4 regions of the Streptomyces sp. NPDC055962 genome follow, and region 1 is predicted to be linked to each of the others. Evidence: riboswitches for the same ligand, from Rfam matches in the RefSeq annotation. Region 1 holds a riboswitch; each other region holds the start of a gene.
What was found. Region 1 has a riboswitch for thiamine pyrophosphate ahead of thiC (phosphomethylpyrimidine synthase ThiC). Riboswitches for the same ligand answer to the same signal wherever they lie in the genome.

Region 1 (3,184 bases):
CGGGCGTCGGACAGGGCGTCGTCCCACTCCTGTGCCCCCGGGTGCCCCTTGGCGAGGTCAGCCGCATGAGCGGCGATCTTGTACGTGATGACGCCGGTCTTCACGTCGTCCCGGTTCGGCAGCCCCAGGTGCTCCTTGGGCGTGACGTAGCAGAGCATCGCCGTCCCCCACCAGGCGATCATCGCGGCACCGATGCCCGAGGTGATGTGGTCGTACGCCGGAGCGACATCCGTGGTCAGCGGGCCCAGCGTGTAGAATGGCGCCTCCTCGCAGATCTCCTGCTGGAGGTCGATGTTCTCCTTGATCTTGTGCATCGGGACGTGCCCCGGGCCCTCGATCATCGTCTGGACACCGAACCGCTTGGCCACGGTGTTGAGCTCACCGAGCGTGCGGAGCTCGGCGAACTGCGCCTCGTCGTTCGCGTCGGCGATGGAGCCGGGACGCAGACCGTCGCCGAGCGAGTACGTCACGTCGTAGGCCGCGAGGATCTCGCAGAGCTCCTCGAAGTGCTCGTACAGGAACGACTCCTTGTGGTGCGCCAGGCACCAGGCCGCCATGATGGACCCCCCGCGCGAGACGATGCCGGTCTTCCGACGGGCCGTGAGCGGTACGTACGGCAGCCGGACACCGGCGTGCACGGTCATGTAGTCGACGCCCTGCTCGGCCTGTTCGATGACGGTGTCCTTGTAGATCTCCCACGTCAGCTCCTCGGCGCGGCCGTCGACCTTCTCGAGTGCCTGGTAGAGGGGGACGGTGCCGATCGGAACGGGGGAGTTGCGCAGGACCCACTCGCGGGTGGTGTGGATGTTGCGGCCCGTGGACAGGTCCATGACCGTGTCGGCACCCCACTGGGTGGCCCAGGTCATCTTGTCCACCTCCTCCTCGATGGAGGAAGTGACCGCGGAGTTACCGATGTTGGCGTTGACCTTCACCAGGAAGCGCTTGCCGATGATCATCGGCTCGATCTCCGGGTGGTTCACGTTGGCCGGAAGGACCGCCCGGCCCGCGGCGATCTCCTCGCGCACGACCTCGGGTTCGACGTTCTCCCGGATCGCGACGTACTCCATCTCCGGGGTGATCTCGCCCCGGCGGGCGTACGCCAGCTGCGTGACCGGCCGGCCGTCGCGGCTGCGCCGGGGCTGCCGGGGGCGGCCGGGGAAGACCGCGTCGAGGTTGCGCAGGCCGCCGCGCGGGGAGGTGTGTTTGAGCCCGTCGTCCTCGGGGCGCGCGGGGCGGCCCGCGTACTCCTCGGTGTCCCCGCGGGCGATGATCCAGTTCTCCCGGAGCGGGGCGAGCCCGCGCCGGACATCGGTGTCGGTGGTGGGGTCGGTGTACGGCCCGGACGTGTCGTACAGCGTCACGTCCTTGCCGTTGGTGAGGTGCACCTGACGGACCGGCACACGGAGGTCCGGGCGCGAGCCCTGGACGTATCCCTTGTGCCAGCCGATGGACTTCCCGGCCTCGTCGTCCTTCACATCCTGCGCATTCCGCGCATTCTGCGTCGAGACAGGCGTGCTTGCGTCCGCTGTGGTCATGAGACCTACTCCCTACGCCGGCATTACCCGGTAACAGGTTCGGCGGTCGGCGCAGCTGTCCCGTACGGATGTACGGAGGTTAGCGCCCTCTCAGCCCGGTGCTCCGAGCTCCCGCGTGTGCAAAGTGCCTCCACGCTAACCTCCTTTCTGGCGTGCTGGCCAGAGGGCCTTGCCCGTTCTTGGGATGATCGCGGGGTGACGTCCCCCGGAAACGCCCCCGAACCCCACGGCTCCGCATCAGGCAGCACGCAGAGCCATGCACACGGACACACCCACAGCCACGGTCCCGCGGCGCCCGTGTCCAAGCACCTGCGCAAGGTCATCGCGGCCGTGGTGATCCCCTTCGCCACCGCCGTCCTGGTCGGCCTCGTGGCCTTCTGGCCAGGGGGAGCGCCCGCCCACGAACGCACCGGCGTGGGGTTCGACCGGCAGACCCAGGACGGCCGTGTGACGAAGGTGGTCCCGGTCGACTGCGCGGACGTCAACGCCTCACAGGTGCCGCCCACCGGCGACACCTCCACCCCCTCGGGGCGGGAGGCCGTCAACGAGCAGACGGGGCAGTGCAAGAAGGCCACGGTCGAGGTCACGACCGGTGAGGACGAGGGCCGTACGTTCGTCGAGGTCATCCAGCCCGACGCGCCGAGGCAACTGCACGAGGGCCAGGGGGTGGTCGTGGCGTACGCGCCGGACGCACCCCGCGACCTCCAGTACTCGGTGACCGATGTGGACCGCACGGTGCCGATGGCGCTGCTCGCCGGGATCTTCGCCGTCGCGGTGGTCGTGGTGGGCAGGCTGCGTGGGCTGATGGCGCTGATCGCGCTGGCGGTCTCGTTCGGCGTGCTGACCCTTTTCATCCTTCCGGCGATCCTGCAGGGATCGAATCCGCTGGTCGTCGCCGTGATCGGGGCGAGCGCCATCATGCTGATCGCCCTCTACACCTGCCACGGCCTGACGGCCCGCACCTCGGTGGCCGTGATCGGCACGCTCATCTCGCTGCTGCTGATCGGGCTGCTGGGATCCCTGTTCATCGGCTGGGCCAGCCTGTCCGGCAACACGGACGACAACACCGGCCTCATCCACGGGCTGTACCCGGACATCGACATGAGCGGCCTGCTCCTGGCCGGTGTGATCATCGGATCGCTCGGTGTGCTCGACGACGTGACCGTCACCCAGACGTCGGCGGTCTGGGAACTGCACCAGGCCGACCCGACCATGGGTGTGCGGGGGCTCTACCGGGCGGGCATCCGGATCGGGCGCGACCACATCGCCTCGGTCGTCAACACCCTCGTGCTCGCCTACGCGGGCGCGGCACTCCCGCTGCTGCTGCTCTTCTCCATCGCGCAGAGCAGCGTGGGCACCGTGGCCAACAGCGAACTGGTCGCGGAGGAGATCGTCCGCACCCTGGTCGGGTCGATCGGGCTGGTCGCCTCGGTGCCGGTGACGACGGTGCTCGCGGCCCTGGTGGTCTCCGCGGACCGCACGGGGCTCGGCGCGGAAGCCGGAGCTCCTGCACCCGCACGGACCGGGAGGGGCCGACGCCGCAAGGTGTGAACCGGGGCACCGGACACATGCCCCCGGGCCGCCGGTGTTCGATGTTCAGCCGGATCTTCCTGCTCAGCCGGCGTTCTGTTCCTTGGCCAGGATGCGGC
Region 2 (3,184 bases), on a different contig from region 1:
CCGCCGCCGCGAAGGCGGCCACGAAGGCGGTGGGCGCCGGCCACCAGGGCCGGACGAGGGCGCTCTCGGCGGCGAGGTCGATCGGTGCGCCGGCCCGGGCCCTGACCCGCACCACCCAGTCGACGGCCACGATCGCGACGAAGCCGGGGATCCAGTAGCCGACCAGGAGCAGCACGTTCTGGAAGCGCGCCGTGGTGTCGGCCGCGTGCATCCACAGCACGAGCGGGAACCCGAGCGCGGCGGCGAGCGCGGCGGCGACGGGGCGCGGCAGGCGCACTCCCATCGTCTGCAGTGCCAGGGAACCGCTGTAGTCGTTCATGGCGTTGCTGCACAGCGCGGCGAGCGCGACGGCGAGCAGGCCGAACGCCCCGAGCGCTCCGCCGCCCAGAAGGGTGTCGATCCCGCGTGCGGTCTGGTCGGTGAAGACGGACGCGCCCCAGAGGCCCAGCGTCTGGACCGCCACGAAGGAGACGCTGATGCCCAGCAGCGTGCACCAGAACATGCGCGGCCGGGAGGTGGCGGCGGGCAGATAGCGGCTGAAGTCGCTCGCGTACGGGGCCCAGGACAGGGAGAGGCTCAGGGCGATCGTGCACGTCAGGACGAACGCGCCCGCCCGGTCACCTCCGTGCACGGTGCCCGAGGCGGCGGGGTGCACTCCGTCCAGCAGCTTGACGGCCAGCACGGCGAAGGCCGCGGCGAGGGCGAACGTCATCACCGTCTGGAGCCGGTGGATCGCCTCGTACCCCAGCACGCCGAGCGCACCCTGGGCGGCCATCATGACCAGCACGCCGAGCCAGAAGGGCCAGCCGAACAGCTGGGCCAGTGCATCCCCTCCGAACAGGCCGATCAGCGCGTCCCAGGCGATCGAGGACAGCCACTGCAACGCTCCGGGCAGCACGACACCCCGTCCGAACGCCAGTCTCGCGAGGGGCAGTTGACCGACCCCGGTCCGGCTTCCCCAGGTGCCGAGGTACGCGGTGGGCACCGCCCCCACGAGCGTGCCGAGCACGACGGCGACGAGCGCGGTGGCGAAGTCCAGGCCCAGGGCGATGCCCACGGTCCCGGTGAAGACGCCGGTCATGGTCAGGTTGGGGGCGAACCAGACGGTGAACAGCCGGGCGGGGCCGCCGTACCGTCGGTCCTCGGGCACGGGGGCTATCCCGTGCGTCTCGATCCGCAGGTCACCGGGGGCGGTGGGCATACGGCCCCCGAACGCGGAGCGCGGGTCCGGGACTGTTCGCCCCGCGACCGCACGGTCGTCCTGGGCATGCGACAACGGCATGAAGACATCCCTCCGCCAGTACGAGCTGGTTCAGGTTCGACGGGTGTGTTCTCAGCCCCGCGCGGGGCACCCCGTGTCCGGTTCGGCGGCCAATATAGCCGGGCAGCCACGCGGGCCCGCCCGGTGGGGGTGCGTGGGTGCTCGGCTCGGGGACGGCCGGACCGCCGGATGCCGGGGCCTGTCTCTTCGGGCAAGCCGCCGGGGCGTCCCCCCGGCGAACGTGGCCCGGGTCCGGCCTGACACCTGACCCACAACCCGGGGGGCCTACTCGGCCGTGACGCCGCCCTTGTGCCTGCGGTGGTACGACCAGGTCACCGCTGCCAGGAGCGGGCCCCACGCACGAGGCGGACGCGACCCGATCGCCGACAGACACCCGCAAGCCACAGTCGCGGACACCGCGCCCCTGGCCTGGCCGCAACCAGACATGCGGGGCCACTTCGCCGGGGAACCACAGGTAAGGATGCCCGGTGCAGGTGGACCCCTCACGGGAGGGCCGTGGGACCGCTGTCAACCATCCCGCGGCGCCGAGACCGGAAAGGTCCAGGTCGCAGTCACGCAGGAAGCACCCTCGACATGTGGAGACCCTCGTCCGCCACACCGCCGTGAGGCGAACACCTCACGCAAAAACGCCCCGGAAACGCGTTTCCCCAGGTCAGAAACGATTCTGCCTGGGGACGCTGGTGGGGCGGGTGGGACTCGAACCCACGGCCGACGGATTATGAGTCCGCTGCTCTAACCGGCTGAGCTACCGCCCCTTTACGGCGTGGCGCGTACACCTGTACGCGCCGTCTGCCGCAGCATAGCCGGTCATACGATCTCCTGCTGGCGATGGTCGGCTTCGCGTGACCATGAAGACAGTGCAGCGTGCTGCCCGGTTCCAGGCGATGCGGAATCCCCCCGAAAGAGTCCCGGAGGCGTCCCGCGACGGCCCCTGCGGACACACGAAAAAGGGCCCCGGGGGGCCCTCTTCCGTTCCGCTCCCCCGACTGGACTCGAACCAGTAACCCTCCGGTTAACAGCCGAATGCTCTGCCAATTGAGCTACAGGGGATCGCGCTCCCCCGACTGGACTCGAACCAGTAACCTGCCGGTTAACAGCCGGCTGCTCTGCCAATTGAGCTACAGGGGATTGCTGCGTTGCCTCGAATCGTACCTGCCTGGCTGATGCCGAGCGGCGCGCGTTCGCTGCGACACATACATTAGCGCAAGCAGGGGGGTGCTCCGCCAATCGGTATGCCCCGGGGTGATCTCGGGTGTCTGCGGGTAGGCGGGCAGCACACGTCGCACGGAGCGAAGACGGAGCGAAGGAAGGGTGGCAGCCATGCGGTACCGGCTCACGTTCATCGCCGGAGTGGCCCTCGGTTACGTGCTCGGCACGCGAGCCGGGCGCGAGCGCTACGAGCAGCTGAAGAAGGCCGCGCAGCAGCTGGCCGAGAATCCGGCGGTGCGGAACGCGGCGGAGTCCGCCGCGCACGGCAGCCGGGACTTCGCCGGCAAGGCGTACCACTCGGTGAGCGAGAAGGTCGGGGACAAGGTCCCCGTGTCCGTCTCCGACCGGGTGCGCTCGCTGCGTGAGCGCAGCGGCCACAACGGCAGCGACGACTGGGGCACGACCAACACCTGAGGCTCGTTCCTGTACCGGGTACCGCCCGGTACGGGAACGGCCCCCGCGTGCGGCAGAATCGTGTCCATGGGCATAGTGGCCGGCTTGGACAGTTCATCCGCCTTCACGCACATCGTCGTCTGCGACACGGACACCGGTGAGGTGCTGCGGCAGGGGTACGCCGCGCATCCCGTCGAGGCCAAAGCCTCCGAGGTGGATCCGCAGGCGTGGCTGCTCTCACTCGGTGAGGCGGCCTCCGGAGGGCTGCTCGAAGGCGTGCAGGCCATCGGTGTCTCCGCG
Region 3 (3,184 bases), on a different contig from region 1:
TGTTCCCCGTTGACGGAGACCTGCACGGGATCGGCGAGGGACGCTGGCTGTGTCATACGGGCTGCTCCTGCGAGGCGGGGGCGGTGTCTTCGGGCGAGGGGGTCCGCGGGTGCCCCGGGGCGGCGGTGGCCGGGTCGAAGCGGAGTGGTGCGAAGGGGCGGCCCAGCTCGGGCAGCTCACCGGTGGTCAGCACGTGGGCCATCACATCCCCGGTGACGGGGGTCAGCAGCACCCCGTTGCGGTGGTGCCCGGTGGCCAGGTGGAGGCCGGGCAGTGCCGTGGGGCCCAGCAGCGGCGCGTTGTCCGGGGAGGCGGGCCGCAGTCCGGCACGGGTCTCGGTCAGCGGCAGCTCGGTGATGCCGGGGATCAGTTCGTGGGCGTCCCGCAGCAGCTCGTAGACCCCGCCCGCGGTGACGGTGGTGTCCCAGCCCAGTTCCTCCGTCGTCGCGCCGACCACCAGCTCACCGTTGGCGCGCGGCACGAGGTAGACGTGGCTGCCGCGCACGACGGCCCGCACGGTCCTGCTCAGGAAGGGGGCGTACGCCGCAGGCACCGTCAGCCGCAGGACCTGCCCCTTGACCGGGCGCACCGGCGGCACGACCGCCTCGGGTATCCCCTCCAGCCGGCCGCTCAGGCTGCCTCCGGCGAGCACCACCTGGCCGGCGTCGAGCTCCGTGCCGTCCGCCAGTACGGCGCCCGTCGCCCGGCCGCCCGTGACGGACAGCCGCTGGACCCAGGCGCGGCGGAACACCACCCCGGCCCGCTCGCACGCCGTCACCAGCGCCGAGGCCAGACGCCGAGGATCCACCTGGTGGTCCCCGTCGACGCGCAGCCCGCCGCGCACGCCGGGCGCGAGCATCGGCTCCAGGCGCCGGCACTCGCGGCCGGTGAGCCACTCGGACTCCAGACCCGAACGCCGCTGCAGGGCGTGCAGCTCGCGCAGATGCGCGCGGTCGTCGGAGTCCAGCGCGACGGAGAGCGTGCCGCAGGCCCGGAACCCGGTCTCCTGGCCGCTCGCCTCCTCCAGCTCGCCCACGAACTCCGGATAGCGCGCCGCGGAGGCCACGTTGAGGCCGAGCAGCATCTGCTCGCCGTAGTGCAGCTCGGTGACGGCGGCGAGCATCCCGGCCGCCACCCGGGCGGCCCCGCCGCCGGGGTCGGGATCGGCCAGCGTGGTGCTCAGACCGCGCTGGGCGGACCGCCAGGCGGTCACCAGCCCGATGATGCCGCCCCCGACGACCAGGACGTCGGAACTGTCCGCTGAGATGCGCATGGGTGTCCAGCCCCTCCCTTCGCCGGCATGACCCGGATCAGGTTCGTACGGTCGGAGGCCGGTCAGCCTCCCTCTCAGCCCGGTGCGTCCGGACTCCCGCGAGTGTCTTACGGTGGCCAGCCTAGACCCCACCGGCCGCAGTCAGTAAGGGAGCCGTACCCGTGGCCCGTTCGCTCGACGGACTCGTCCTCTCACCGGTCGCCGACCAGGCCCCCGGCCAGGTCGGCACCCGGACCCGTTTCACCTACCACGAGCGGGACGGCCGGATCTGGGCCGAGTACGCGGGCGGCGACATCGTGCACGGGCACCTCGTCGGCACCCGGGACGGGGACACCCTGGACTTCCGCTACGTCCAGCTGAAGCAGGACGGGACGACCTCGTCGGGGCACTGCGCGTCGACCGTCACGGACCTGGCCGACGGCCGTGTCCGCCTGGACGAGACGTGGGAGTGGGAGTCGCGGCAGGGCAGCGGGACGAGCGTCGTGGAGGAGCTCACCCACTGACGTCACGTCAGGTGATTAGGGTGGACGGGTGAGCGAGCAGACGCAGGACGAGGCAGCTGGACTCCCGTCGCGCGGAGTCGTGATCGTGGGCGCGGGCATGGCCGGTGTGCAGACGGCCGTGGCCCTGCGCGAACGGGGCTTCACGGGGCCGGTCACCCTGATCGGCGCCGAACCGCACCAGCCCTACGACAGACCACCCCTGTCCAAGGCGGTCCTGCTGGGGAAGGCCGAGGACTCCGCCTTCGACGTCGACTTCGAGGCGCTGGACATCACCCTGCGCCTGGGGCTCGACGTCGAGGGGCTGCGCGCCGGGGCGCACGAGCTGGACACCGCGGAGGGACCCGTCGCCTACGGCGCGCTGGTCCTCGCCACGGGGGCGGAGCCCGTCGCGCTGCCCGGCACCGAGGGTGTCCCCGGCGTGCACCTGCTGCGCACCCTCGACGACGCCGCGCGGCTGCGGCCCGTCCTGGAGCGGCAGCACGACGTGGTCGTCGTCGGAGCGGGCTGGATCGGCGCCGAGTTCGCCACGGCCGCGCGCGCGGCCGGATGCGCGGTCACCGTCGTCGAGGCAGCCGGCCGGCCCCTCGCGGGCACGATGCCCGCCGAGGTCGCCGCCCCGATGGCCGCCTGGTACGCCGAGAGCGGAGCCGGCCTCCTCACCGGGGTCCGGGTCGCCCGCATCGAGCGGGGCGCCGTCCACCTGGCGGACGGCCGGGTGATCCCCGCCGGAGCGGTGGTCGTGGGCATCGGGGCCAGGCCCGCCACCGCCTGGCTCGCCGACTCCGGTATCGCACTCGGCCCGGACGGCTCGGTCACCGCGGACAGCACCCTGCGCACCTCGCTGCCCGACGTGTACGCGGTGGGCGACTGCGCCTCCTTCCCGTCCGCCCGCTACGGGGAGCGGCTGACGGTCCACCACTGGGACAACGCCCTCCAGGGACCCCGGACGGTCGCCGCCGGCCTCGCGGACGGAACGGCCAGGACGTACGACCCGGTGCCCTACTTCTGGTCCGAGCAGTTCGGGCGCTTCGTGCAGTACGCCGGCCATCACGCCGGTGCGGACACCCTGCTGTGGCGGGGCGATCCGGCGGACCCCTCCTGGACGGTCTGCTGGCTCCGGCAAGGGGTCTTGGTGGCCCTGCTGGCCGTCGGCCGCCCACGCGACCTGGCGCAGGGGCGCAAGCTCGTCGAGGCGGGCGCGCGGATCGACCCGGCGCGGGCGGCCGACTCCTCCGTACCGCTGAAATCCACGGCGCTCTAGTGGCAGGCGCGGCCCCGTGCGCCCGGCCCGGGTACCGACTGTCGGTCCGGGATGGCACGCTTGTCCTTGTGACCGAGATTGACGCAAAGATCGATGCTCTCGTCCCCGCCTGGCTCCACCTTCCCGACATCGCGGAAATGCTCGATG
Region 4 (3,184 bases), on a different contig from region 1:
CACCACGGCCCGCAGCACCTGCTTGCCGGGGAAGGCGAAGCGGGCGAAGACGTACGCGCCCGGCAGTGCGATCAGGAGGGTGAGCGCGGTGGAGGCGAGGGCCTGCCAGGTCGTGAACCAGAGGACGTCCAGGATGTCCGGACGGCTCAGCACCGTGCCGATCCGGCCGAACTGCCAGTCGCCGCCCGCCTTCAGCCCCCGGCCGACGATCGCGACGACCGGATAGGCGAAGAACAGCGCGAAGAACACGACGGGCACGGCCATCAGGCCGAGCCGCACCGCGTTCCCCCCGCGCGCGGGCCGCGCGGCTACTTCACGACGAGCGAGGACCATGACTGGACCCACTGCTCACGGTTCTTGGCGATCTTCTCCGGTGCGACCGTCGCCGGCTTGTCGACGGTCGCTCCGAACTTCGTGAAGAGCTCCGGCAGCTTCGCGTCCTCCGCCACCGGGTTCACGAACATGTTCAGCGGCATGTCCTCCTGGAACTGCCTGCTGATCAGGAAGTCGAGCAGCGCCTTGCCGCCCGCCTCGTTCCTCGCCCCGTCCAGGAGGCCGGCGAACTCGGTCTGGCGGAAGCAGGTGCCGGTGGCGACCCCGGTCGGCGCCTCGGTGGGCTGCGGATCGGCGTACAGCACCTCGACGGGCGGGCTGGAGGCGTACGAGACGACGAGCGGACGGTCGGCCTTCGCCTTCTTGCCGCCGGCCGATCCGGAGAACTCGTCGTTGTACGCCTGCTCCCAGCCGTCGACGGTCTTGACCCCGTTGTCCTTCAGCTTCTTCCAGTAGTCCTGGTAGCCGGTCTCGCCGTAGGTGGCGACGGTCCCGAGGAGGAAGCCGAGTCCGGGCGAGGAGGTCGCGGCGTTCTCGGTGACGAGGAGGTTCTTGTACGCGGGCTTCAGCAGGTCGTCGAAGGAGTTCGGCGGGTCGAGCTTCTTGTCGGCGAAGTACTTCTTGTCGTAGTTGACGCAGATGTCACCGGTGTCGACGGGCGTGACCCGGTGCCGGTCCGCGTCGAGCTGCGCGCCGGCCTCGACGCGGTCGAGCCCCTTCGCCTCGTACGGCGTGAACAGGCCGTTGTCCAGGGCGCGGGAGAGCAGGGTGTTGTCGACCCCGAAGAACACGTCGCCGCGGGGCGAGCCCTTGGTCAGGATCTCCTGGTTGAGCGCGGCCCCCGCGTCACCGCTCTTGAGCACCTTGACCCGGTAACCGGTCTCCTTCGTGAACGCCTTCAGGACGGCGTCCGAGGCGTTGAACGAGTCGTGACTGACCAGCGTGACGGTCGTGGACCCGGCCCCCGTGTCACCGGAGGCCTTGTCGTCGGAACCGCCGCAGCCCGCGAGCACGGTGACGCCGAGCGCGGCGGCGAGCGCCGTCGCCGCGTACTTCGTGGTGGTGTTCATGTGATCCTCCTGGAGGTGACCAGGAAGAGACGCGGCCCCGCCCGCCGGGAGCGGGCAGGGCGCAACAGCTTGAGTAAGGTCCGAACTTCCTACCCGGAATGACCCGGGCGAGGTTCAGAGGGTCTGCGGCCGACCTGTCCTCGGTGCCGCACTCTCAGCGCTGTGGCGCTCCCCTGTCGGAATATGAAGTTGATTGCGGGGCCAGGCTACACCGGCCGGATCATGCCGGACCGGCCGGTTCGGACCGGTCCGGCACCACCGCCTCAGCGCTCGGCGGCCGCCAGCTGACCACAGGCGCCGTCGATCTCCTGGCCACGGGTGTCGCGGACGGTCACCGGCACACCGTGGGCGGCGATGGCCTCCACGAAGGCCTTCTCGTCCTCGGGCCGCGAGGCCGTCCACTGGGAACCGGGGGTCGGGTTCAGCGGGATGAGGTTGACGTGCACCCGCTTGCCCTTGAGCAGGCGGCCCAGCCGGTCGCCACGCCACGCCTGGTCGTTGATGTCGCGGATCAGCGCGTACTCGATGGAGATGCGGCGGCCGGACTTCTCCGCGTACTCCCACGCGGCGTCCAGGACCTCACGGACCTTCCAGCGGGTGTTCACGGGGACGAGGGTGTCGCGCAGCTCGTCGTCCGGGGCGTGGAGCGAGACGGCGAGGCGGCACTTGAAGCCCTCGTCGGCGAACCGGAGCATCGCCGGCACCAGGCCCACCGTGGAGACGGTGATCCCGCGCTGCGAGAGCCCCAGGCCGTCCGGCTCGGGGTCCGTCAGCCGGCGGATCGCCCCGACGACGCGCTTGTAGTTGGCCAGCGGCTCGCCCATGCCCATGAAGACGATGTTGGACAGCCGCGCCGGCCCGCCCGGGACCTCGCCGTCCCGCAGCGCCCGCATGCCGTCCACGATCTGGTGCACGATCTCGGCGGTCGACAGGTTGCGGTCGAGCCCCGCCTGCCCGGTCGCGCAGAACGGGCAGTTCATCCCGCAGCCCGCCTGCGACGAGATGCACATGGTCACCCGGTCCGGGTACCGCATGAGGACGGACTCGACGAGCGTGCCGTCGTGCAGCTTCCAGAGGGTCTTGCGGGTGGTGTCGTCGTCACAGCTGATGTGGCGCATGACCGACATCAGATCCGGGAACATCGCCTCCGCGAGCTTGTCGCGCGACGCGGCCGGAATGTTGGTCCACTCCGCCGGGTCGTGCGCGTACCGCGTGAAGTAGTGCTGCGACAGCTGCTTGGCGCGGAAGGGCTTCTCGCCGGTCGCGGCGACTGCTTCCTTGCGCTCGTCGGGCGTGAGGTCGGCGAGGTGCCGCGGCGGCCGCTTGGCTCCACGGGGCGCGACGAAAGTGAGTTCTCCGGGCTTAGGCATGGTTCTTCCAGTGTTACAGACCCGCCGTGGTCCCCGTGACCTCCACAGGCCCGGGACGGGTGAGGGCCCGGCGGCACGGGCCGCCCCCGGCCGCCGTCAGCCGACGTAGGCGGCCCTGGAGAGCCCTGGGACGGGTCGGAGCCCGGCCCGGACCGTGACCGATCGCACGGCGGCGGGCAGCGCGCGGCCACCTGGAGACAGAATCAAACACATGTACGTCGAGCTGTCTTCGCAGGTGGTCGACCGGCCTCACACGGAGCGGGCCGAGCCTGGTCGCCCTCGTTATCGGTCGGGTTCCTGTGTGGGGCGCCGCCGGATCCGAGATGATTCCGGTCATGGAAATCTGGGGGACGCTGCTCGGAACAACCATCGGTGCCGCCATCGCCATAGTGGGGCAGCACCTGGTGAAGC

Region 2: linked by a shared signal. The riboswitch ahead of ACFC51_RS08230 (purine-cytosine permease family protein) and the one ahead of thiC (phosphomethylpyrimidine synthase ThiC) in region 1 are both predicted to bind thiamine pyrophosphate.
Region 3: linked by a shared signal. The riboswitch ahead of thiO (glycine oxidase ThiO) and the one ahead of thiC (phosphomethylpyrimidine synthase ThiC) in region 1 are both predicted to bind thiamine pyrophosphate.
Region 4: linked by a shared signal. The riboswitch ahead of ACFC51_RS00450 (thiamine ABC transporter substrate binding subunit) and the one ahead of thiC (phosphomethylpyrimidine synthase ThiC) in region 1 are both predicted to bind thiamine pyrophosphate.

Annotation. Positions count from the first base shown of each region.
Region 1 covers NZ_JBHJYN010000009.1:210,758-213,941, forward strand. The annotation lists gene thiC (phosphomethylpyrimidine synthase ThiC) at 1-1,535, opposite strand, end outside; TPP riboswitch at 1,528-1,660, opposite strand; gene ACFC51_RS25020 (YibE/F family protein) at 1,731-3,086, shown strand; gene ACFC51_RS25025 (SsgA family sporulation/cell division regulator) at 3,150-3,184, opposite strand, start outside.
Region 2 covers NZ_JBHJYN010000002.1:677,746-680,929, reverse strand. The annotation lists gene ACFC51_RS08230 (purine-cytosine permease family protein) at 1-1,282, opposite strand, end outside; TPP riboswitch at 1,273-1,366, opposite strand; tRNA gene ACFC51_RS08225 (tRNA-Ile) at 1,961-2,037, opposite strand; tRNA gene ACFC51_RS08220 (tRNA-Asn) at 2,260-2,332, opposite strand; tRNA gene ACFC51_RS08215 (tRNA-Asn) at 2,338-2,410, opposite strand; gene ACFC51_RS08210 (YtxH domain-containing protein) at 2,603-2,905, shown strand; gene ACFC51_RS08205 (FGGY family carbohydrate kinase) at 2,972-3,184, shown strand, end outside.
Region 3 covers NZ_JBHJYN010000002.1:1,115,582-1,118,765, forward strand. The annotation lists gene thiS (sulfur carrier protein ThiS) at 1-56, opposite strand, end outside; gene thiO (glycine oxidase ThiO) at 53-1,273, opposite strand; TPP riboswitch at 1,271-1,383, opposite strand; gene ACFC51_RS10285 (hypothetical protein) at 1,435-1,776, shown strand; gene ACFC51_RS10290 (NAD(P)/FAD-dependent oxidoreductase) at 1,805-3,037, shown strand; gene ACFC51_RS10295 (Rv2175c family DNA-binding protein) at 3,106-3,184, shown strand, end outside.
Region 4 covers NZ_JBHJYN010000001.1:107,717-110,900, forward strand. The annotation lists gene ACFC51_RS00445 (ABC transporter permease) at 1-264, opposite strand, end outside; gene ACFC51_RS00450 (thiamine ABC transporter substrate binding subunit) at 309-1,403, opposite strand; TPP riboswitch at 1,472-1,588, opposite strand; gene rlmN (23S rRNA (adenine(2503)-C(2))-methyltransferase RlmN) at 1,667-2,773, opposite strand; gene ACFC51_RS00460 (hypothetical protein) at 3,109-3,184, shown strand, end outside.